3 regions of the Fundidesulfovibrio sp. YSD1 genome follow, and region 3 is predicted to be linked to each of the others. Evidence: predicted binding sites of a transcription regulator. Region 3 holds the regulator's gene; each other region holds the start of a gene.
The links. Region 3 encodes sigma-54, which starts transcription at its own class of promoters, with help from an activator protein. Its sites were predicted from a motif close to CTGGCACGGNNNNTGCTT; they were not measured.

Region 1 (6,685 bases), 470 kb from region 3:
GTGCTCACGCAGGCGGGCGAGGATCTCGTCGATCTTTTCGTTGGTGAGATTGCCGTAATACTTGCCGTTGACGAGCATGCCCGGGGCGTTCTGGCAGTCGCCGATGCAGGCCGTGGGCAGGATGGAGAACATGCCGTCCGCCGTGGTCTGGCCCAGGGCGATGCCGAGGACGTCCTGGAGGTGGCGGAACACGCCCTCGGCGCGGTGCATCCAGCAGACCACCCCGTCGCAGACGTGGATCACGTAGCGGCCCACGGGCTCGCGGTAGAAGAAGTCGTAGAAGGTGGCCAGTTCGTCCACCTCCATGGGGGTCATGTTAAGCCGCCGGGCGGCCTCCTCCACGGCCGCCTCGCAGAGGTAACCGTAGTGGTTCTGCAGCGCGTAGAGAACGTCCACGGCCATCTCCCTGGGGTGGTCCGTGTGGGCGATCATCTCGCGCAGGGTCTGGTCCAGTTCGTCCGGAAGCATGGGCGGCGTGTCTCCTTACCTGTCGATGTCCGGCAGGATGTAGTCGAGCGAGGCCAGGGTGGCCACCAGGTCCGGGATGGTGTGGCCGGGCACGAAGTGCCGCACGGCCTGCACGTTGGCGTAGCCCGGGGAGCGGATGTGCAGCCGGTAGGGCGAGGAGAGCCCGTCCGAGACCACGTAGTAGCCCTGCTCGCCGCGCGGGGCCTCGGTGGCGTGGTAGGCCTCGCCCCTGGGCACCGTGGGGCCGCGCGTGGTGTTCACGAAGTGGTGGATCAGGCTCTCGATGTCTTTGAGCGTGCGCGCCTTGTCCGGCACGCAGTAGCGGAAGTCCTGGCAGACGTGGGGGCCCGGGGGCATGTCGCGCACGGCCTGCTCGATGATGCGCAGGCTCTGGCGCATCTCCTCCATGCGCACGGTGTAGCGGTCGTGGCAGTCGCCGCGCGTTCCCGTGGGCACGTCGAAGTCGAAGGTTTCGTAGGGGCCGTAGGGGATCTTCTTGCGCAGGTCCCAGTCCACGCCGCAGGCGCGCAGGTTGGCCCCGGTGACGCCCCATTCCATGGCGTCCTCGCGCGAGAGCGGGGCCACGCCCCTGGTGCGGGCCTCGAAGATGGGGTTTCGCCGGAAAAGCGCCTCGTACTCCTTGATGCGCGCCGGGAACACCTTGATGAAGTGCTCCACCTTCTCCAGCCAGCCCTCGGGCAGGTCCTGGGCCACGCCGCCGATCCTGAACCAGGAGGGGTGCAGCCTGCCGCCGGTGATGGTCTCGATGATGTCCAGGACCATCTCGCGCTCGCGGAAGCTGTAGAAGATGGCGCTCATCTGGCCCAGGTCCTGGACCATGGTGCCGTAGAAGAGCAGGTGGTTCGAGAGCCTGAAGAACTCGCAGAGCATCACCCGGATGTACCAGGCCCTGTCCGGCACGCGAATCCCCGCCAGCTTCTCCACGGCCGTGACGTAGGAGAGGTTGTTGGCCACGCCCGAGAGGTAGTCCACGCGGTCGGTGTAGGGGATGAACTGGTGCCAGCTTTGATGTTCGGCGATCTTCTCCACGCCACGGTGGTGGTAGCCGATCTCGATGTCCATCTTGCGGATGGTCTCGCCGTGCAGGGCCAGCACGTAGCGCATCACGCCGTGGGTGCCGTAGTGGTGCGGCCCGAAGTTGAGGAGCATCTCCTCCTCGTCCAGGGGATGGCCGAGTATCTGGGCCGCGTCCACGGGCTCCAGGCCGGGCAGGTCGCCCGGGGTGAAGGGCGGCATCTGGGTCGAGCGGCGCACGTGGGACTTGCGCAGCGGGTGCCCCGGCCAATTGGGCGGCAGGATCAGGGGCCGGGTATCGTCCAGGCCCGCAAAGCCCACGCCGAACATCTCGCGCACCTCGCGCTCGTACCACTGGGCGCTGGGCCACACGCCGGTGACGCTGTCGGCCTGGGGCTCGCTTCCTTCGAGCGGAACTTTAACTCTCAGGCGGGAGGCGTCGCGGAAGCTGAGCAGCGTGTAGACCAGGTGGAAATCCGGGTAGCCCTGTTTCGCCTGCCTGGCGGACTCGTCGATGGCGGTCAGGTCCTCCAGGCGCTTGAAGGGCGAGCGGGGCTTGTTTTTCAGGTACGCCAGCAGCTCCCGGGCCTTTTCCCGGGGCACGCGCAGGGTGGGCATGTCCGAGGCGGGCTCCACGGACTCGACCTCGGGGCCGAAGCGCTCCCTGAGGTCCTCCGCCAGGGTGCGCTCCTTTTGCGAGATCTCGATGCGCGCGGCGGGCGGGGTCCACATCAGGCGCGAGCGGTTTCCCGCGAAATCCGGGGGCGTGGCCGCCGCGCCGCGCACGGCGCTTCCGGAGAAGCCGGGCCCGCGCGTGTCCATGGTCTTGCTCACGCCCTCCACGAGGTGGTCGGTCCTGCCGCCCTGGTGGCCGCCGCGCAGGCCCAGGATGGGGCGCAGGGGGCGCTCGGTCTTGATCTTCTTCTGCAGTTCCATGAGCCCGTGCAGAAGCGCCTCGGGCCTGGGCGGGCAGCCCGGGACGTAGACGTCCACGGGCAGGATCTGGTCCACGCCCTGGACCACCGAGTACACGTCGTACATGCCGCCCGTGTTGGAGCACGAGCCCATGGAGATAACCCAGCGGGGCTCGGCCATCTGCTCGTAGAGCCTGAGCACCACGGGCGCGACTTTCTTGAATATCGTGCCCGAGACGATGAGCACGTCCGACTGGCGCGGCGAGCCCCGGAACACCTCGGAGCCGAAGCGGGCGATGTCGTAGCGCGAGGTGAAGGCCGTGGCCTCCTCCACGAAGCAGCAGGAGAGGCCGAAGAAGAAGGGCCACAGGCTGTTGGCCCGGCACCAGTCCACGGCCAGCTCCACCGTGTTGGGCGAGCCGTGCGCCCCGGGATGCGCCGTCATTTCGAGGCCCCGCCCCATTGGAGCCCTCCCTTGAGCCAGAGGTACCAGAGGCTAAGAAGCAGGACGCCGATGAACACCGAGATGCCCGCGAGCCCCGCCCAGGTCAGCTTCTCGAAGGAGACCGCCCACGTGTAGATGAAGGCCGTCTCCACGTCGAAGACCAGGAAGGCCATGGCCACCAGCGCGAACGGGGCGGGATAGCGGAAGGCGGGCTCGGGCGTGGGGATCACGCCGCACTCGTAGGGGCGCTCCTTTTCCGTGCCGCGCCTGGGCGGGTTGACCAGGCGCGTGAGGATCAGGAGCACGACCATGATCGCCCCCGTGACCAGGGCGAAGACCGTGAGTGCCAGCCCGCCCGGCTCCCACGGGGAGAGGGCGGCTGAGGTAGCGGCGTCGATGGGCGTCATGCTGTTCATTCCTTGTGGGGTACGGCCCGGGCTCCGGCGGTGAAAGCCTAAAGTGGAAGCAAGGATGCCACCCCTATAGCCCATTTGGGCGGAGAGAGTAAAGGAAAAGAACCGTTTGACGGGTCCGCCTCGCCTTCGGGCGCCCGCGCCCGCGTCCGGCAGGCCCATCCTCCCGCCGGTCCAGCAAAAGATGTTGCCGCGTCAACAATTGTTGCGCGTCCGTTCGCCCGCCCGCAGCCGGGGCGCTCCCCGGCGGCGCCCGCGCACGTCGTCAACATCCGTTGCAGGGGCGGGTGTGCGCAACTCTCGTTCCTATCGTCTCCAATGTACTGAAATAAAAAGATAAGATGCTGACAATCGACTTTGGCACGGCCCCTGCTCAAGGAGAAATCACGTGGATTGGGGACTCCCCGGGGACGCTCGGGGGAACGTGGAACCTAGGTTTCTATTTAACCCAGAGGAGATGTCAGGACATGAAAAAGCTTCTTATCCTTGGCGCCGGCGCCGGCGGTTGCATAATCGCCAACAAGATGCGCCAGAAACTGGACGAGAAAGAGTGGAAGATCACCATCATCGAACGCGGTACGGTGAACCACTACCAGCCCGGCTGGCTGTTCGTTCCCTTCGGCATTTACGACATCAAGGACTGCATCCGCCCTCTGTCCAGCTTCATCCCCAGCGGTGTTGATTTCGTGAACGAAGAGATCACCGCCATCGACCCGGTGGGCAAGGTCGTCACCACCACCAACGGCAAGCACGAGTACGACTGGATCGTGGTCGCCACCGGCTGCCGCATCGTGCCCGACGAGATCGAAGGCATGATGGACGGCTGGAAGAAGAACATCCACGACTTCTACACCCCCAACGGCGCGGTGGACCTCTTCCACACGCTCCAGCGCTTCGAGAAGGGCAAGCTCGTGCTGAACATCGCCGAGATGCCCATCAAGTGCCCGGTCGCGCCGCTGGAATTCCTCTTCCTGGCCGACTGGTTCTTCATGACCGAGGGCACCCGCCACAACATCGAGATCGAGCTGGTCACGCCCCTCACCGGCGCGTTCACCAAGCCCGTGGCCGCCGCCGCCCTGGGCAAGATCTGCGAAGAGAAGAACATCAAGATCGTGCCCAACTTCGAGATCGCGTCCGTGGACGCCGAGCGCGGCGTGCTCGAGTCCATGCGCGGCGACGAGACCGAGTTCGACCTGCTGGTGGCCATCCCGCCCAACTTCGGCGCGCAGGTGATCATCGACTCCGAGATCGGCGACCCCATGGGCTACATGAAGACCGACCACTACACCCTGAAGTCGCCCGACTACGAGAACATGTACATCCTGGGCGACGCCACCAACGTGCCGACCTCCAAGGCCGGGTCCGTGACCCACTTCGAGGCCGACGTGCTGGTGGAGAACCTGCACCGCGACATCGAGGGCCTGGCTCCCCGCCCCGAGTTCGACGGCCACTCCAACTGCTTCATCGTCACCGGCTACGAGAAGGCCGCGCTGATCGACTTCAACTACAAGGTCGAGCCCCTGCCGGGCAAGTATCCGTTCCCCGGCATCGGACCCTTCGCCCTGCTCGAAGAATCCTACATGAACTACTGGGGCAAGATGATGTTCAAGTGGGTCTACTTCAACCTCATGCTCAAGGGTAAGGACCTGCCCCTCGAACCTCAGATGTTCATGGCCGGCAAGAAGCGCCCCGGCGGCTTCTAGGAGTGGTGAACATGAACAAAGAGGACCTCATTCTCGAAAAACTCGGCGCGATAGAGGCCGAGCTGGCTGTGATGCGCGAGGCCAGGGAGCCGATGGATGATCTGGTCAGGGATCTGAACCCGATCATGAAGCAGGCTCTCTACGCCCTGATCAAGGAATTCAAGGACGTCGAGGACAACTTCCAGTTGGAGGACCTGCTCCCCCTGGTGAAGAAGTTCCTCACCAACGTGAAGAACCTGACCTGGGCCCTGGAGTCGCTCGAAACCATCATCGACATGTGGCACACCATGGAGCCGATGATGAAGTCCGCCCTGCACCAGACCGTGCGCAAGCTGGGCGAACTGGAACAGAAGGGCGTATTCCGCACCTACGAGGCCATGCTCGAGGTGCGCGGCAAGATCGCCCAGCACTACGGCCCCGAGGACATCGAGGCCATGGGCGACAGCTTCGTGGCCCTGATCGGCCTGCTCAAGAAGATGAGCGATCCCAAGATGCTCGAACTTCTGGAGAAGCTCACCGATCTGCCCGCCAACATCGACCTCGAAGGCGCCAAGCCCGTGGGCATGTTCGGCGTGGTGGGCGCTCTGTCCGACTCCGAGGTGAAGGACGGCATCGGCGTGGCCATGCAGATGGTCAAGGCGCTGGGCAAGCTTAAGTAACTACTAATGCGGCCTGGCCGCGAAAACGCGAGGTAATTATGGCCAAGAAGATCCTCATCATCGACGACGATCCCGAGATCATCTCGTATCTCAAGGACGTCTTTGAAGAGGCGGGCTATGAAACCGTCGGCGCCAAGAACGGCGTCGAAGGTCTCGAGATGGCCCAGGTCCACAAGCCGGACCTCATCACCCTGGACATGGACATGCCCGCCCGCGGCGGCACCCTGTTCTACGTCAAGCTGCGCCAGGAGCCCATGCTGGCCGAGATCCCGGTTATCGTGATCTCCGGCGTCGGCCCCCGCCCGCCGGTCCTGACCAAGAACGTCCCCGTGCTGACCAAGCCCGTGGACACCGAGAAGACCCTCAAGATGGTCAAGGAAATGATCGAAGGCTGATCAAGTCCCTCCACGTCCGGCCGGGAAACCGGCCGGGGTTTACGCAAGGCGCGGGCTTCCGAAAGGGAGCCCGCGCCTTCGCGTATTGGGCATATGAAGTCGATTATTGTCGTGGGTTTTGGCCGTAGTTTGACTTTTAATGCTGTTTGTTTTGGGGTATTATTGCAAAGTCTCGAATCACTGATCTGCGGAGGGCGCGATGGAAATCAATACAGATGGGTGCCCAAGATTGGACGGACTCGGGAAGGACGAGCAGATTGAATATATAAAGGACTGGTTTGGGAGTAGATACTTTCGAGTTGGTTTCTCTGCTGGCGGTGAAAGTGAAGACCCCGATGGTTTGGAGTTTTCGATTAGAGATGTAATTGAGATAGAGTTTGGAAATTGTGTTGGTTCTGATGTTTTGAACTGTGTAGTGTCATTTTGTGAGTCTATGTCACATCTTTGTGATTTTTCTATTATCAATGGGGACTATTCTGCAAGGTATGAAAAGTCTTTGTTTCGTCCAATGAGGCAAATTCGGAATTATACGGCATCAATTAACGACGTTCATGAGATTCTGTCACTCGAGATTGATGAGAATGCTCGTTGTGTTTTGAATAATATGCTATATGCGTTTATATTCAGTGTTTATGAGGCGTATCTTGCCGAGT
Region 2 (6,685 bases), 1.5 Mb from region 3:
TGGCGCCCTTGAGTGCCTGGGTGAGCTCCTCGTTGGAGACCTCCTTGAGCAGTTCGCGGATGGCCCGGTCGTCCAGGGCCTTGATGTCCTCGAACACGAACATGAGGTTGCGGATGTCCTCGGCCATCTGGGCGGACTCCTCCTCGATCTCGGAGAGGACTTCCTCTTCCGTGGCGCGGTCCACGGCGTTCAGGATCTCGGCCACGGCCGTGATGCCGCCGACCTTCTTGCCTTCCTTGCCGCCCATGGCGATGAGCTGGTTCTGGAGCACCTTGTCCACTTCCATGAGCATCTCCTCGGCCACGGCCTCGAGCCTGGCCAGGCGCATGAGCACCTCGGCGCGCACGCCGGAAGGCAGGTTCTGCAGGAGCTCGGCTGCCTGGTCCGGGTGCAGGTGGCCCAGGATGAGCGCGAGGGTCTGCGGGTGCTCGTTGCGAAGGATCTGGGCCAGGATGCGCGGGGAGACGTTGCCCAGCTCCTGGAAGGGGATGGGGCCCGTGCTTATCTCCAGCGAATCCATGATGTACTTGGCCGTGTCGGTGTCGAGCGTCTTGGAGAGCATGCGCTTGACCGTGTCCGCGCCGCCGACGAGCACGTCCTGACCGAACTGGAGGGTCTCGTTGAACTCCTTGAGCACCTCCTCGACGCCTTCCTTGTCCACGGTGTCGATCTCGAGCATGGCCTTGGAGATGCGTGCGATCTCGCCACGGTCCATGCGCTTGAACACCTCGGAGCAGAACTTGTCGCCGAGCGCCAGGCAGAGCACTGCGGTCTTTTGCGGTCCGGTCAGGGCCATGTCTTACGCCGCCTCCTGCTTGAGCCAGCCGCGCAGCACCAGGACGGCCTGCTCGGTGTTGGATTCGAAGAGCTGCTGGGCCAGGATCTTGGCGTTCTCCAGCCGCTTGGAAATCTCCAGAAGCTCGGTCTCCTCCTCCTCGGGCTCGGCCAGGGCGATGCGCCGCTCGGCCTCGGGCAGCCTGCTGATCTGCTCGATCTCCTCGCGGGTGACGCGGGGGCGGATGAGCGCCATGACCACCGGGCGCACCACCAGGAGCAGGAAGAGGAACACGAGCAGGCCGTTCAGGAAGGGCTTGCCCAGGCGCTGGGCGTACTCCAGCATGTTCTGGGTCAGGCTCGGCTCGGCCATGAGCTCGCGCTCGCCGAAGGGCATGGAGGACACCTCGATGGTGTCGCCACGCTTGGCGTCGAAGCCCACGGCGTTGGCCACGGCCTGCTTGATGCGCTCCATCTCCTCGGCGGACCGGGGGATGAACTTGGCTTCCTTGCTGTTCGGGTCCTGTACGTGGTCCACGATAACCGCGACGGAGAGCCGCTGCAACTCCCCGGTGGGGGCCACGATGTGCTGGGTCTCGCTGTTGATCTCGTAGTTGGTCTGGCGCTTCTCCTGGGACTGGTCCACCTTGTTCTGGGTGCCGGAGAAGCCGTCGCCCCGGAAGTTGGTCTCGGGCACGGAGCCGTCCACGTTGGCCTTCTGGTTGGTGGAGGACTCCTCGCGCACCTCGGAGCGCACCACGGTGGCGTTGGGGTCGAAGCTCTCGCGCTTGATCTCGCGGCGCGCGAAGTCCAGCTGCGCCGTGACCTTGGCGATGGACTTGCCCGCGCCCACGATGGGGTTCAGCAACTCCTCGATCTGGCGCTCGACGGTGCGCTGGTAGGTGTTGCGGAACTCGAACTGGGTGCTGGTCATGCCGTCGATGCTGGCCTCGTCCTTGGGCTGGTGGAGGATCTTGCCCGCCGTGTCCGTGACGGTGACGCGGCTATGGTCCAGGCCCTCGACGCTCATGGCCACGAAATTGACGATGCCCTGGACCTGCTTGGGCTCGAGCTTGGCCCCGCTTTTCAAGGTCAGCACCACCGAGGCGCTGGGCTTGCGCTGCTCCTCGATGAACAGGCTCTTCTGGGGCAGCACCAGGTGCACCCTGGCCTTCTCGATCTGGGGGAACTCGCCGATGGTGCGCGCCAGCTCGCCCTGCAGGGCGCGCTGGTAGTTGATGCGCTGCACGAAGTCGGTCTGGCCGACCTTGGTGTCGTCAAAAATTTCGTAGCCCAGGCCCACGCCGTGGAGCTTGCCCTCGCCCGCCACCTTCAGGCGCTGCTCGCTGACCATGTCCGCCGGGACCAGCACGGTCTGGCCGCCGTCCTCCAGCCTGTAGGGCACCTTGGCCGCCTTGAGCGTCTCCATGACGCGCCCGGCGTCCTCGGTGCCCAGCTTGGAGAAGAGGACCTTGTAGTCGGGCTGGTTGAACCAGACGATCATCAGCACGAACGCGGCCACCACGGAAGCGGCGACGCCGGCGAAGAGGATGCGCTGGGCCATGGTGCGGCCGGACCAGAAACGGGTGGCCTGGTCCCAGAGCGATTTGAACACGGAGGGCATGGCTTAACTCCTTTGGAATGCGACCGGGCCTAGAACGGCATCTTCACGAGTTCGCGGTACATGTCCATGACCTTGTTGCGCACGGCCGAGGTCATGGACATGGCCACCCCGGCTTTCTGGAGCTGGATCATCAGTTCGTGGACGTTCTGGTTCTCGCCGGTGGCGAAGGTCTCGACCATCTGGTCCTTGCGGACCTGCTCGGCGTTGACCTTGGCCACGGAGTTCTTGAGCGCGTCCACGAAGCCGCTCTGCGGGGCCTGGACCTCGCCGAGGGCGCGGCTGACCTGCTTCTGGACCGATCCCGCGCCCTGGGTCTGGCCCATGGCGGCGCGGTAGGCGTTCAACGCGACGGGGCTTATGGCCATTGTCGTGCTCCTTCAGGGCCTAGCGGGCGATTTCCAGGGCCTTGTTGTACATGGCCTTGATGGTGGTGATGGTGGTGGTGCTGGCCTCGTAGCTGCGCGTGGCCTGGATCATGTTGGTCATCTCCTCCACCACGTTGATGTCCGGGTACTGCACGTAGCCGCTCTGGTCGGCGTCGGGGTGCCCGGGCTCGTAGACCTGGCGCGGGGGCCTGGAGTCGTTGACGATGCCGGTGACGCGCACGCCGTTCAGCTCCTGGTCCAGGGCCGCGTTCATGGCCTTGCCGAAGGGCGTGGCCTGCGTGGACTCCAGGGCCACGGACTTGCGCTGGTAGGGCCCCTGGCCGTCGGCGGTGCGCGTGGTCTTGGCGTTGGCCAGGTTCATGGCGATGACGTTCATGTACGTCCGCTGCGCGGACAGCGCGGAACCGCCGATGTCGAGTGCGGTCATGAAGTCCATGAGCTACTTGCCTCCTTCGCCGATGATCTTGGTGATGCCCTCGAAGCTCTTCTGCACCACAGTGGTCAGGGCGTTGTACATCAGCGAGTTCTTGGACATGGCGGCCATCTCCTTGTCCAGGTCCACGGCGTCGGCGCCGTAGATGGTGCGGGGCTTGAATTCCTTGCCCAGGCCGCCCTCGAAGCCGTCCACGTTGAAGCGACCGGGCACGTGGCCGGCGTTGGTCCTTGTTATGTTCGCGCGCGTCTCCGGGCTGCCGATGGCCTCCTGGAGCTCCTTCTCGAACTCCAGGGAGCGGGCCTTGTACCCGGGGATGTTTATGTTGGCGATGTTGGACACGACAAGGTTTTGACGCTCAAGGCGCAGGTCCATGACCTTGCCGAGCAGGGCTGCGTTCTTTCCGTAGATTGAAGGCATGGCGTGTCTCCTTGGGCGGCGGCTTTTTTTGCCGGGCTGGCCCGGCCGTTCGAGGGCCGCCCCGGCCCATCCAGTAGCAACTCCCGTTCCAACACCATAACCATCTGAAATTCTGAAATTACATGAAACAGGGGGCGTCGGGCACGCGTCATGCTTGTCAGGGCAGGGACGCGCGCCGGATGGAGGAAATTGCCCTCATCGAATCATGGCACGCCGATTGCTAGGGAGAATTCGCAGGTTCGCCGGTCCCCGGGAGGGACGAGGTTGGCGCGCCGGTACGGAAGGGGAGACGGGAGGCCAGGAAGGTCTCCCAGCTTTGGGAAGCGAATAAAGGACGCCGCGCCCGGGAGAAGGTTTTGGCAAGCGGGGTCCGCGCACCGGAGGGGACAGTAATGAGCGGTCATCTGGACTACGAAATCAACAAGGAATTGGGCGAGTGCTACCTGTTCATGGGTGAGCTGGACAAGGCGGAGGAATACTACCGCAAGGCCATGGGCTCCAACGGGGTCCATCCCGACCCCTACCTGGGGCTGGCCACCATCGCCGTGCACAGGGGAGACCTGGACGAGGCCTTCGTCTTCTACCGCAAGGCCGCCGACATCGAGGCCACGGACAAGGCCCTTTCGGGCATGGCGCTCATCGAGACCGAGCGCGGCGAGATCGGCTCGGCCTTCAGCCACTTCGCCCAGGCCCTGGACCACAACCCGGCCAACATGATCGCGCTCTACAGCATCATCCGCCTGGGCCACTCCATGGGCCTCCTGGAGGACGTGGTGCCGTACCTGGAGGCCTACCTGGCCATCGACCCGCTGAAGCACGAGATCCGCTACTCGCTGGCCGGCTGCCTGGCGGCCGCCGGACGCGACGGCGAGGCCAGGGCGCACCTGGACCGCATCCTGGAGCACGACCCGGCCAACACGCCCGCGGTGGAGCTCAAGGAGCACCTGGAAGCCAGGGCCGCCTAGGGCGGGAAATTTTCACGAATCTCCCCTCCCCCATTGGTTCCCGGTCCGTAACCGCTCCCGGCGGCCGGACCGGGAACCAACCCCAAAAAAGGGCGCGGGGCGGGCGGATGCGGAAAGAGGTTGCCAAGCGCGGGCGCATTTGGCACTGCCAAGCCAAAAACAGCGAGGCAGCCATGGATCTATTGCCCATCCGCAGGGCCATCCTCTCCGTCACCGACAAGTCCGGCCTGGCCGAATTCGCCGCGTTCCTTCACGCCAACGGCGTGGAGCTCGTCTCCACGGGCGGCACCAAGAAGGCCATGACCGACGCCGGGCTTCCGGTCACCGCCGTGGACCAGGTCACGGGATTCCCCGAGATGCTGGGCGGGCGCGTGAAAACCCTGCACCCCCACATCCACGCGGGCATCCTGGCCGACAAGGACGACCCCGCGCACATGGAGACGCTCGGGAAGTTCGGCCTTACGCCCTTCGACCTGATCTGCGTCAACCTCTACGATTTCGCCAAGGCCGCCGCGGCCAAGGCCTCGGCCCGCGACGCCGTGGAGCAGATCGACATCGGCGGCCCCACCATGCTTCGCGCCTCGGCCAAGAACTACCACTCCGTTCTAGTGGTTCCCTCGCCCGCGCACTACGGCCGCGTCCAGGCGGAGCTCGAAGCCAACGCCATGAAGGCCCCGCTGGCCCTGCGCCGCGACATGGCTCTCGAGACCTTCGCGGCCACCTCGGCCTACGACGCCATGATCCGCGACTACCTGTCCCAGGTCTAGGCGCGCCGCCACCTTACAGCACCCCGCCGCGCCAGGCCCATGCCCGGCGCGGCGGACCTCCACCCGGGAGACCCGCCATAGCAAGCAAAGTCCAAGGAAACACGGAAGGATTGAAGCCCAGCCAGCTCAAGGCCCTGGAGCGCCTCTACACTAGGCGCTACCCGTCCTCGGGCGGCTACACGCCCGACCAGGCCCGCGAACTGGCCGCCATCTCCCACGGGGTGGGCCGCCAGGTGGGCCTGCTCGTCGACCGCAAGGGCCGCCCGGAGATGGTCATCGTGGGCGAGCCCCACTCCGTCCTCATCCCTGAGTTGCCCAGATCGCGCGAGGGTTCGGGCCGCTTGCGCGGGCTGCGCCTTTTGCACACCCACCTGCACGACGCCGGGCTCGACCAGGAAGACCTGACGGACATGCTTTTCCTGCGCCTGGACTCGGTCTCGGCGCTCACCGTGGACGACATGGCCCAGCCCGCGCGCCTCCACACCGCGCACCTGACGCCCGACGCCTCCCCCGAGCCCGGGGCCAAGCCTTGGACCGTGCTGTCCCCCGTGCAGTGGGACCGCTCCGAGACGGATTTCGCCGCCGTGACCCAGGCCCTGGAGGACGAGTTCGCCCGCCTGGCCCAGCCCGTGGCGGGCTCCGAGGAGGGCGTGGCCGGGCGCGCCGTGGCGGTCGGGGTGGGCAGCGCGCCCCGGCTGGAGCTGGAGGCCTCCCTGGACGAGCTCGAGGCCCTGGCCAAGACCGCCGGGCTCTCCCTCACCGGCCGGGTGATCCAGCGCGTGCCCCAGGTGAACCCGCGCACCATCATCGGCAAGGGCAAGCTCTCGGAACTGGAGGTCATGGCCCTGTCCTCGGGAGCATCGGTGCTCCTCTTCGACGGCGAATTGACGCCCGCCCAGATGCGCAACCTGGCCGACCTGACCGAGCGCAAGATCCTGGACCGCACCCAGCTCATCCTGGACATCTTCGCCCAGCGGGCCACGTCGCGCTCGGGCAAGCTCCAGGTCGAGATGGCCCAGCTCAAGTACACCCTGCCTAGGCTCGTGGGCAAAAACCCGGCCATGAGCAGGCTCATGGGCGGCATCGGCGGGCGCGGGCCGGGCGAGACCAAGCTGGAGATCGACCGGCGGCGCATCCGCGAGCGCCTCACGCGCATCAAGCGCGAGCTTTCCGAGCTGCGCAAGCAGCGCGCCCAGGTGCGCGACCGCCGGGCCAAGGCCGGGCTGCCCATCGTCTCTCTGGTGGGTTACACCAACGCCGGAAAATCGACGCTTTTAAACACCCTGACCCGCTCCGAGGTGCTGGCCGAGGACAAG
Region 3 (6,685 bases):
GGATGCACCAAAACGGGTGAATTGAAAAGCCCGCTGCCTCTCTCATGCCGCCCTCCCCGTTCTCCGGGCGCTCAGGAGATTTCCACCGGGTCGCTGGGGATGCAGCGGTAGTCCAGGTGCACTCCCTTGCCCTGCAAAAACGACAGGCAGCTCTCGTCCTCCTTGCTCAGGGCGACGTGCTGGCAGACCTGCTTCTTGCCCGGGCCGTAGTGCAGGTTGCCCAGGTTGAGCGTGCCGAAGCCCAGGCCCGCGTCGAAGGCCCGGCGCGCGTCCAGGCAGGAGGAGAAGAGCACGAGCACGTCCTTGTCCGTGAGCTTGCGCCCGACGAGGTAGGCGCCTATGGCGTCCACCTTCACGAAGGAGATGTCCACGCCCAGGGGGATGGCGATGGACATGATCTGCTGGCGCAGCTCGTCCGCGGCCAGCTCGTCGTTGGCCACCACGATGTTGCGCGCGTCGGTGAAGGGCAGCCAGGATTCGATGATCTGTCCGTGCACCAGCCTGTTGTCGATGCGCACCCAGAACACCGGCCTACTCCCCGGACACTTTCTTTCGCAGTATCTCTCCCGCCACCACGATGCCCTGCACGCCCGCGCTCTTGGCGTCGGCGGCCAGCTGCTCCAGGGGCTTGGTCCTGGTGGAGAGGATCTTGATGAGCATGGGCAGGTTCACGCCGGTGACCACCTCGATGCGGTGCTGGCCGAAAAGCGACAGGGCCAGGTTGGTGGGGGTCCCGCCGAACATGTCGGTGAGGATCATGGCCCCGCCGCCCTGGTCCACGGCCTTGATGGCGGCCTCGAGCTCCTTGACGGTCTGCGCCGTGTCCACGCCCACGTCCACGGCCACGGTCCTGGCGTTCAGCTGGGGGCCGATGATCATCTCGGCCGCCTTCAGGAGCTTCTCGGCGTAGTCGGTGTGGGTCACGATGACCACGCCCACGGGGGCGTCGGTCGGAGTAATCTTGCTCATCGTTGAAATATCAGCCTTTTTCTATATGGCGGTGTTCCAGCGACACCGTGTAACCCGCCTTGCGCAAGGTGTCAAAAACCGCCTCGGCCGTGGCCACGGAGCGGTGCCGCCCGCCCGTGCAGCCCAGGGACACGGTCAGGCGGTAGCGGCCCTCGCGCGCGTAGCGGGGCACCAGGTCCAGGAGGAACTCCTTGAGCCTGGGCAGGAAGGTCCTGCCCTCCTCCGAGCCCAGCACGTACTCCACCACTGCCTGGTCCTGCCCGGAGAGCGGCTTGAGCTCCGGGTCGAAGTACGGGTTGGGCAAAAAGCGCAGGTCCATGACCAGGTCGGATTCCGTGGGGATGCCGTACTTGAACCCGAAGCTCATGATGTGGATCTTCATGGCCGGGCCCTGGCCTTCCAGGAACTTCCACTTGTCCTGGAGCTGGCGGCGCAGGTCGTGGATGGAGAAGCCCGTGGTGTCCATGACCAGGTCGGCGGCCTCGCGCAGCGGGGCCATGCGCCTGCGCTCCTCCTCCACGGCCTCGCCCAGGCCGTAGCCCTCGGACTCGAAGGGGTGGGGCCTGCGCGTGGTGGCGTAGCGGCGCATGATCTCCTGGGTGGACGCCTCCACGAACACGATCTGCGGCGAGTCGCCCGCGGCCCTGAGATCGGCGATGGCCGGCTCCCAGCCCGTGACGAAATCGGCCTCGCGCAGGTCCATGCCCAGGGCCAGGCCCCGGTAGCGGTTGGCCCCCTGGCCCTTGAAGAGGCTCACGAGCTTGGGCATCAGGCTGGCGGGCAGCCCGTCCACGCAGAAATAGCCCAGGTCCTCGAAGACGTTGAGCGCCGTGGACTTGCCCGATCCGGACAAGCCCGAAATCACGACGACCGGCAGGTCGGCACCAGCACCCGGCATAGCCCAGCTCCTTGTGAAAAGTCCCCGCACGCTTTCGCGGGCGGGGACTTCCTAGCACGACATCGGTCCGGTTGCATGACGGAAGCGGCCGCGCCTTCCCGAGGCTTCACGCCATCAGGAATGGCTGGCCAGTACCCGCCAGAGGCCGTCCTGGTCCTGGGCTTCGAGGAAGGACTCCCTGAAGCCTTCGTCCGAGAGCAGCCTCGATATCTGCGCGAGGATGCGCAGGTGCATGCCCGCCACGTGTTCCGGGGCGAGCACCAGGAAGAATATCCTGCACCGCTTGTGGTCCAGGGCCTCGAAATCCACCCCGGACTTGCTGCGGCCGACCACGATGACGATCTCCCCCAGGGAGTCCATCTTTCCGTGCGGGATGGCCACGCCGTCGCCGATGCCCGTGGTGCCCAGGTTCTCCCTGTCGAGCAGGACCCTCAAGGCTTTTTTCGGGTCCACGTCCGCGAAGGCTTTCGCCACGGGCGCCACCAGTTCGGCCAGGACCTCGGGCTTGTCCGAGGCCTTGAGGTCGTCCAGCACGAAATCCCTGCGCAGGAACTCTCCCAGCCGCATCAGAGGGATACTCCAGGGTCGATCAGGCCGTAGTCGGCGTTCTTGCGCTTGTAGATCACGTTGATGCGCTCGCTCTCGGAGTTGAAGAACACCAGGAACTCGAACTTCATGGCGTCGAGCTGCAGGGCGGCCTCTTCCACGCTCATGGGCTTCGGGTTGTACTTGTCGGACTCCTCGATGGAGCTGACCTTGCCCTCGGCCATGCTGACCACGCCCATGGTCACGGAGGCGGAGGCGGCCTTGCGGCGGTCCTTCATCTTCTCGCGCATCTTGCGCATCTGGGCTTCGAGCTTGTCCGTGATCATGTCGATGGTGGAGTACATGTCGTCGGAGCGCTCATGGGCGGAGATGTGCATGGCGTCGGCGTCGATGACCACGTCCGCGATCTGGCGGGTCTTCTCCACGGAGAGGGTGACCACGACCTCGGCGTTCTCGGCGTTGGGCATATATTTGTTGAGCTTGTCGAAACGCTTGCCAGCGTATTCGCGCAGACCGGGAGACGGCTCGAAATTCTTGAAATGGAAAGCGATGTTCATGATATCCTCCGGAAATGGCCGCTTTGGACGATGCGGCGTTTTTACAGGACTTCCTTGCGCTTGGACGAGGACTCGATGCCCATGGCCATGCGGTACTTGGCCACGGTGCGCCGGGCTATGTTCACCTGAAGCTTCTGCTTGAGGATGTCCGCGATCTGCTCGTCGCTGACGGGCTTTTTCGGGTCCTCCGCGGCGATGAGCTGCTTGATGAGCGCCTTCACCGACTCGGAGCCCACGCTCGACCCGTCGTCGAGCTCCAGGGCCGAGTTGAAGAAGAACTTCAGCTCGAAGATGCCATGGGGGGTGGCCACGTACTTGCTGGTGGTGATGCGGCTGACGGTGGATTCGTGCATGCCGATGTCGTCGGCCACGTCCTTGAGGATCAGCGGCTTCAACTTGGTCACGCCTTCCTCGAAGAAATCGCGCTGAAACTTGACTATCGATTCCAGCACCTTGAACAGCGTGCGCTGGCGCTGGTAGAGGCTCTTCATCAGCCACTGGGCCGAGCGCATCTTGTCCTGGAGGTAGTCCTTGTCCTTGCCCGTGCCGATGCGGGACATGTCCTCCATGTAGTACGGGGAGAGCTGGAGCTTGGGCAGGCCGTCCTCGTTGAGCACGATGACGAAATCCTCGCCGTACTTGTACACGTAGGCGTCCGGGCTCACGTAGACGGGATCGGATCCGCTGAAGTGCGAGCCGGGCATGGGGTCGAGGGACTGGATGATCTCAAGGTATTCCTTGATGTCCTCCAGCGTGATCCTGAACTTCTTGGCCAGCTGCTTGTAGCGCTTCTTCTCCAGGTCCTCCAGGTGGTCGCGGACGATCTCCAGGAGCACCGGGTCCTTGTAGCGGTAGACCTCCAGCTGCACCAGCAGGCACTCCTGCGGGGTGCGGGCGGCCACGCCCACGGGGTCGAAGCGCTGGAGCGTGTAGAGAACCTTCTCCACCATGGCGGGCTCCACGGCGCAGTCGGCCGCGATGTCCTCCACGGACTCGCCCAGGTAGCCCTGGGCGTTCAGGTTGCCCACGATGCCCTCGGCCACGCGGCGCTCTTCGGGCGTGAAGGGCGAAAGATTGATCTGCCAGGCGAGGTGGCCCTCCAGGGAGGGCTTGGAGGAAAGCCTGGCCTCGAAGGACATGCCCTCCTCCGGGGCCTCGTACTCGCGCACGGTGGCCTGGCGGGAGGTGGAGGCGAAGTCGCCGATGTAGTCGTCCCACTCGGCGGTCTTGAGCAGCTCGCGCTGCATGGCCCCCTCTTCCTGGGTGGCGTCCGGCGCGTGGGAGTCTTCCGCGATGGTGGGCTCGGGCCGGTCGTCGTCCTGGTAGGTCTCCTCCAGAAGGGGATTCTCGAGCATCTCCTTCTGGACGGTCTCCACCAGCTCCAGCCTTGAGAGCTGCAACAGCTTGATGGCCTGCTGCAACTGCGGAGTCATCACCAGTTGCTGCGAAAGCTTGAGTTGCTGTCTGAGCTCAAGAGCCATGCGCGCTCGGTACCTCTCGGTCGGGTTCAGGGGCTAGCAAGAAAAATGCCGGAAACACCTAATCGGCAACGGCGGTTATGCACTAAAAGAGGGAACGTGGCAAGACTTGACGCGGTTTCTCCGCAAGGCCCAAGGGTGCGCCGGGCGGTTTTGCAGGTCGCAAGGGGAGCAAGGCGGCGTTTTCGGGGCCGTTTCAGCACGACCAGCGGTCCCAGATGCCCGAAAGCAGGCCCTGGGCCAGGAGCAGGAACCTCGCGGCCTCCCGCACCGCCCCGTGCCCCCCGGGCCTGCGCGACACCCACTGGGCCAGGCGCAGCACCTCGGGCTGGGCGTCGGAGGGGGCCATGGGCAGGCCCGCGCGGGCCATCACGGACGCGTCCAGCCAGTCGTCGCCCATGTAGGCGGCCTGCTGGGCCTCCAATCCCTTCGATTCCAGAATGCCCTCGAACACGGGCAGCTTCTTCAGGTGCCCGCCGTGGAACTCGCGGATGCCGAGTTCGCGCATGCGGTGCTCGGCCTGGACGTTGCCCAGCCCCGAGATGACCGCCACCTCGATCCCGGCCTGCATGAGGAGCTTGAGCCCCATGCCGTCCTGGACGCCGAAGCGCTTGAAGCCGACGCCGTGCTGCGAGGCCCCGTCGTGCCAGACGCCGTTGTCCGTGAGCACCCCGTCCACGTCCAGGACGAGGAGCTTCACGGACCTGGCCAGGCCCAGGGCCCGGCGGTTGACGCCGGGCCTGACGGGCCGCCTCACTTGCCCTCGCGGGCGGCCTTGGAGGCCCTGATGAACTCGCGGAACAGCGGGTGCGGCTTCATGGGGTTGGACTTGAACTCCGGATGGAACTGGCAGCCCAAAAACCACGGATGCCCGGGCAGCTCGACAACCTCCACCAGGGACTCGTCCGGCGAGAGCCCGGAGAAGACCATGCCCTTCTCCTCCATGCGCGCGAAGTAGGCCTTGTTGAACTCGTAGCGGTGGCGGTGGCGCTCCTCGATGTTGGCGGCCTGGTAGGCCTCCATGGCCGCGGTGCCGGGCTTGACCACGCAGGGGTAGGCGCCCAGGCGCATGGTGCCGCCCATTTCGGAGTCCACGTCGCGCTTCTCCACCTTCTTGGTGCGGAAGTCGTACCATTCGCGCATCAGGTAGATGATCGGGTCGGGGCTCAGGCGGTTGAACTCCTCGGAGTTGGCCTCGGGCAGGCCGAGCACGTTGCGCGCGAACTCGATGCAGGCCAGCTGCATGCCCAGGCAGATGCCGAAGAAGGGAACCTTGTTCTCGCGGGCATACCGGATGGCCGCGATCTTGCCCTCCACGCCGCGCGAGCCGAAGCCGCCGGGCACGAGGATGCCGTCCATGCCCGCCAGGCGCTCGGCCACGTTGGCCGGGGTGACCTCCTCGGAGTTCACGTAGACCAGGTCGACCTTCACGTCGTTGGCCACGCCGCCGTGCACCAGGGCCTCGTGCAGGCTCTTGTAGGCCTCCTTGAGGTCCACGTACTTGCCCACGATGCCGATGGTCACCTCGCCCTTGGGGTGGGCGAGCTTCCTGCACAGGTTCTGCCAGGGGTCGAGCTCCGCGTTCTTGGCGGGCAGGCGCAGGAGGATGGCGATCTTCTGGTCCACGCCCTCGGCGTAGAGCTTGAGGGGCACCTCGTAGATGCTTTTCACGTCCACGGAGGTGAACACGGCGTCCGGGTCCACGTTGCAGAAGAGCGCGATCTTGCTCTTGAGCGACTGGTCCAGGTCGATCTCGGAGCGGCAGAGGATGATGTCGGGCTGGATGCCGATGGAGCGAAGCTCCTTGACGCTGTGCTGGGTGGGCTTGGTCTTCAGCTCCCCAGCCACGCGGATGTAGGGGATCAGCGTCAGGTGGATGTAGAGCACGTTCTCCTTGCCCAGGTCCGTGCGCAGCTGGCGGATGGCCTCCAGGAAGGGCTGGCCCTCGATGTCGCCCACGGTGCCGCCGATCTCGATCAGGGCCACGTCCTCGTCCTTGGCCACGCCCAGAATGGCGCGCTTGATCTCGTCGGTGATGTGCGGGATCACCTGCACGGTGCCGCCCAGGTAGTCGCCCCGGCGCTCCTTCTGGATCACGTTGAAGTAGATGCGCCCCGAGGTGATGTTGTTGGCCTGGGACATGGCCACGCCCAGGTAGCGCTCGTAGTGGCCCAGGTCCAGGTCGGTCTCGGCCCCGTCGTTGGTGACGTAGACCTCGCCGTGCTGGAAGGGGTTCA

Region 1: sqr (type III sulfide quinone reductase, selenoprotein subtype) is a predicted target of sigma-54. The motif match lies at 3,633-3,650, and genes of this name have one in related genera.
Region 2: flgB (flagellar basal body rod protein FlgB) is a predicted target of sigma-54. The motif match lies at 3,712-3,729, and genes of this name have one in related genera.

The regions. Positions count from the first base shown of each region.
Region 1 is NZ_AP043666.1:3,420,138-3,426,822, forward strand. Features, by position in the region: gene nuoE (NADH-quinone oxidoreductase subunit NuoE) at 1-468, opposite strand, end outside; gene ACZ5V4_RS15915 (NADH-quinone oxidoreductase subunit B/C/D) at 484-2,862, opposite strand; gene ACZ5V4_RS15920 (NADH-quinone oxidoreductase subunit A) at 2,859-3,269, opposite strand; gene sqr (type III sulfide quinone reductase, selenoprotein subtype) at 3,743-4,978, shown strand; gene ACZ5V4_RS15930 (helical membrane plugin domain-containing protein) at 4,990-5,637, shown strand; gene ACZ5V4_RS15935 (response regulator) at 5,676-6,032, shown strand; gene ACZ5V4_RS15940 (hypothetical protein) at 6,232-6,685, shown strand, end outside.
Region 2 is NZ_AP043666.1:2,425,633-2,432,317, reverse strand. Features, by position in the region: gene fliG (flagellar motor switch protein FliG) at 1-796, opposite strand, end outside; gene fliF (flagellar basal-body MS-ring/collar protein FliF) at 800-2,398, opposite strand; gene fliE (flagellar hook-basal body complex protein FliE) at 2,428-2,763, opposite strand; gene flgC (flagellar basal body rod protein FlgC) at 2,783-3,220, opposite strand; gene flgB (flagellar basal body rod protein FlgB) at 3,224-3,637, opposite strand; gene ACZ5V4_RS11340 (tetratricopeptide repeat protein) at 4,030-4,602, shown strand; gene ACZ5V4_RS11335 (IMP cyclohydrolase) at 4,776-5,369, shown strand; gene hflX (GTPase HflX) at 5,480-6,685, shown strand, end outside.
Region 3 is NZ_AP043666.1:148,153-154,837, reverse strand. Features, by position in the region: gene ACZ5V4_RS00810 (PTS sugar transporter subunit IIB) at 72-527, opposite strand; gene ACZ5V4_RS00805 (PTS sugar transporter subunit IIA) at 532-969, opposite strand; gene rapZ (RNase adapter RapZ) at 980-1,867, opposite strand; gene ACZ5V4_RS00795 (PTS sugar transporter subunit IIA) at 1,982-2,434, opposite strand; gene hpf (ribosome hibernation-promoting factor, HPF/YfiA family) at 2,434-2,970, opposite strand; gene rpoN (RNA polymerase factor sigma-54) at 3,012-4,451, opposite strand; gene ACZ5V4_RS00780 (KdsC family phosphatase) at 4,645-5,205, opposite strand; gene ACZ5V4_RS00775 (CTP synthase) at 5,202-6,685, opposite strand, start outside.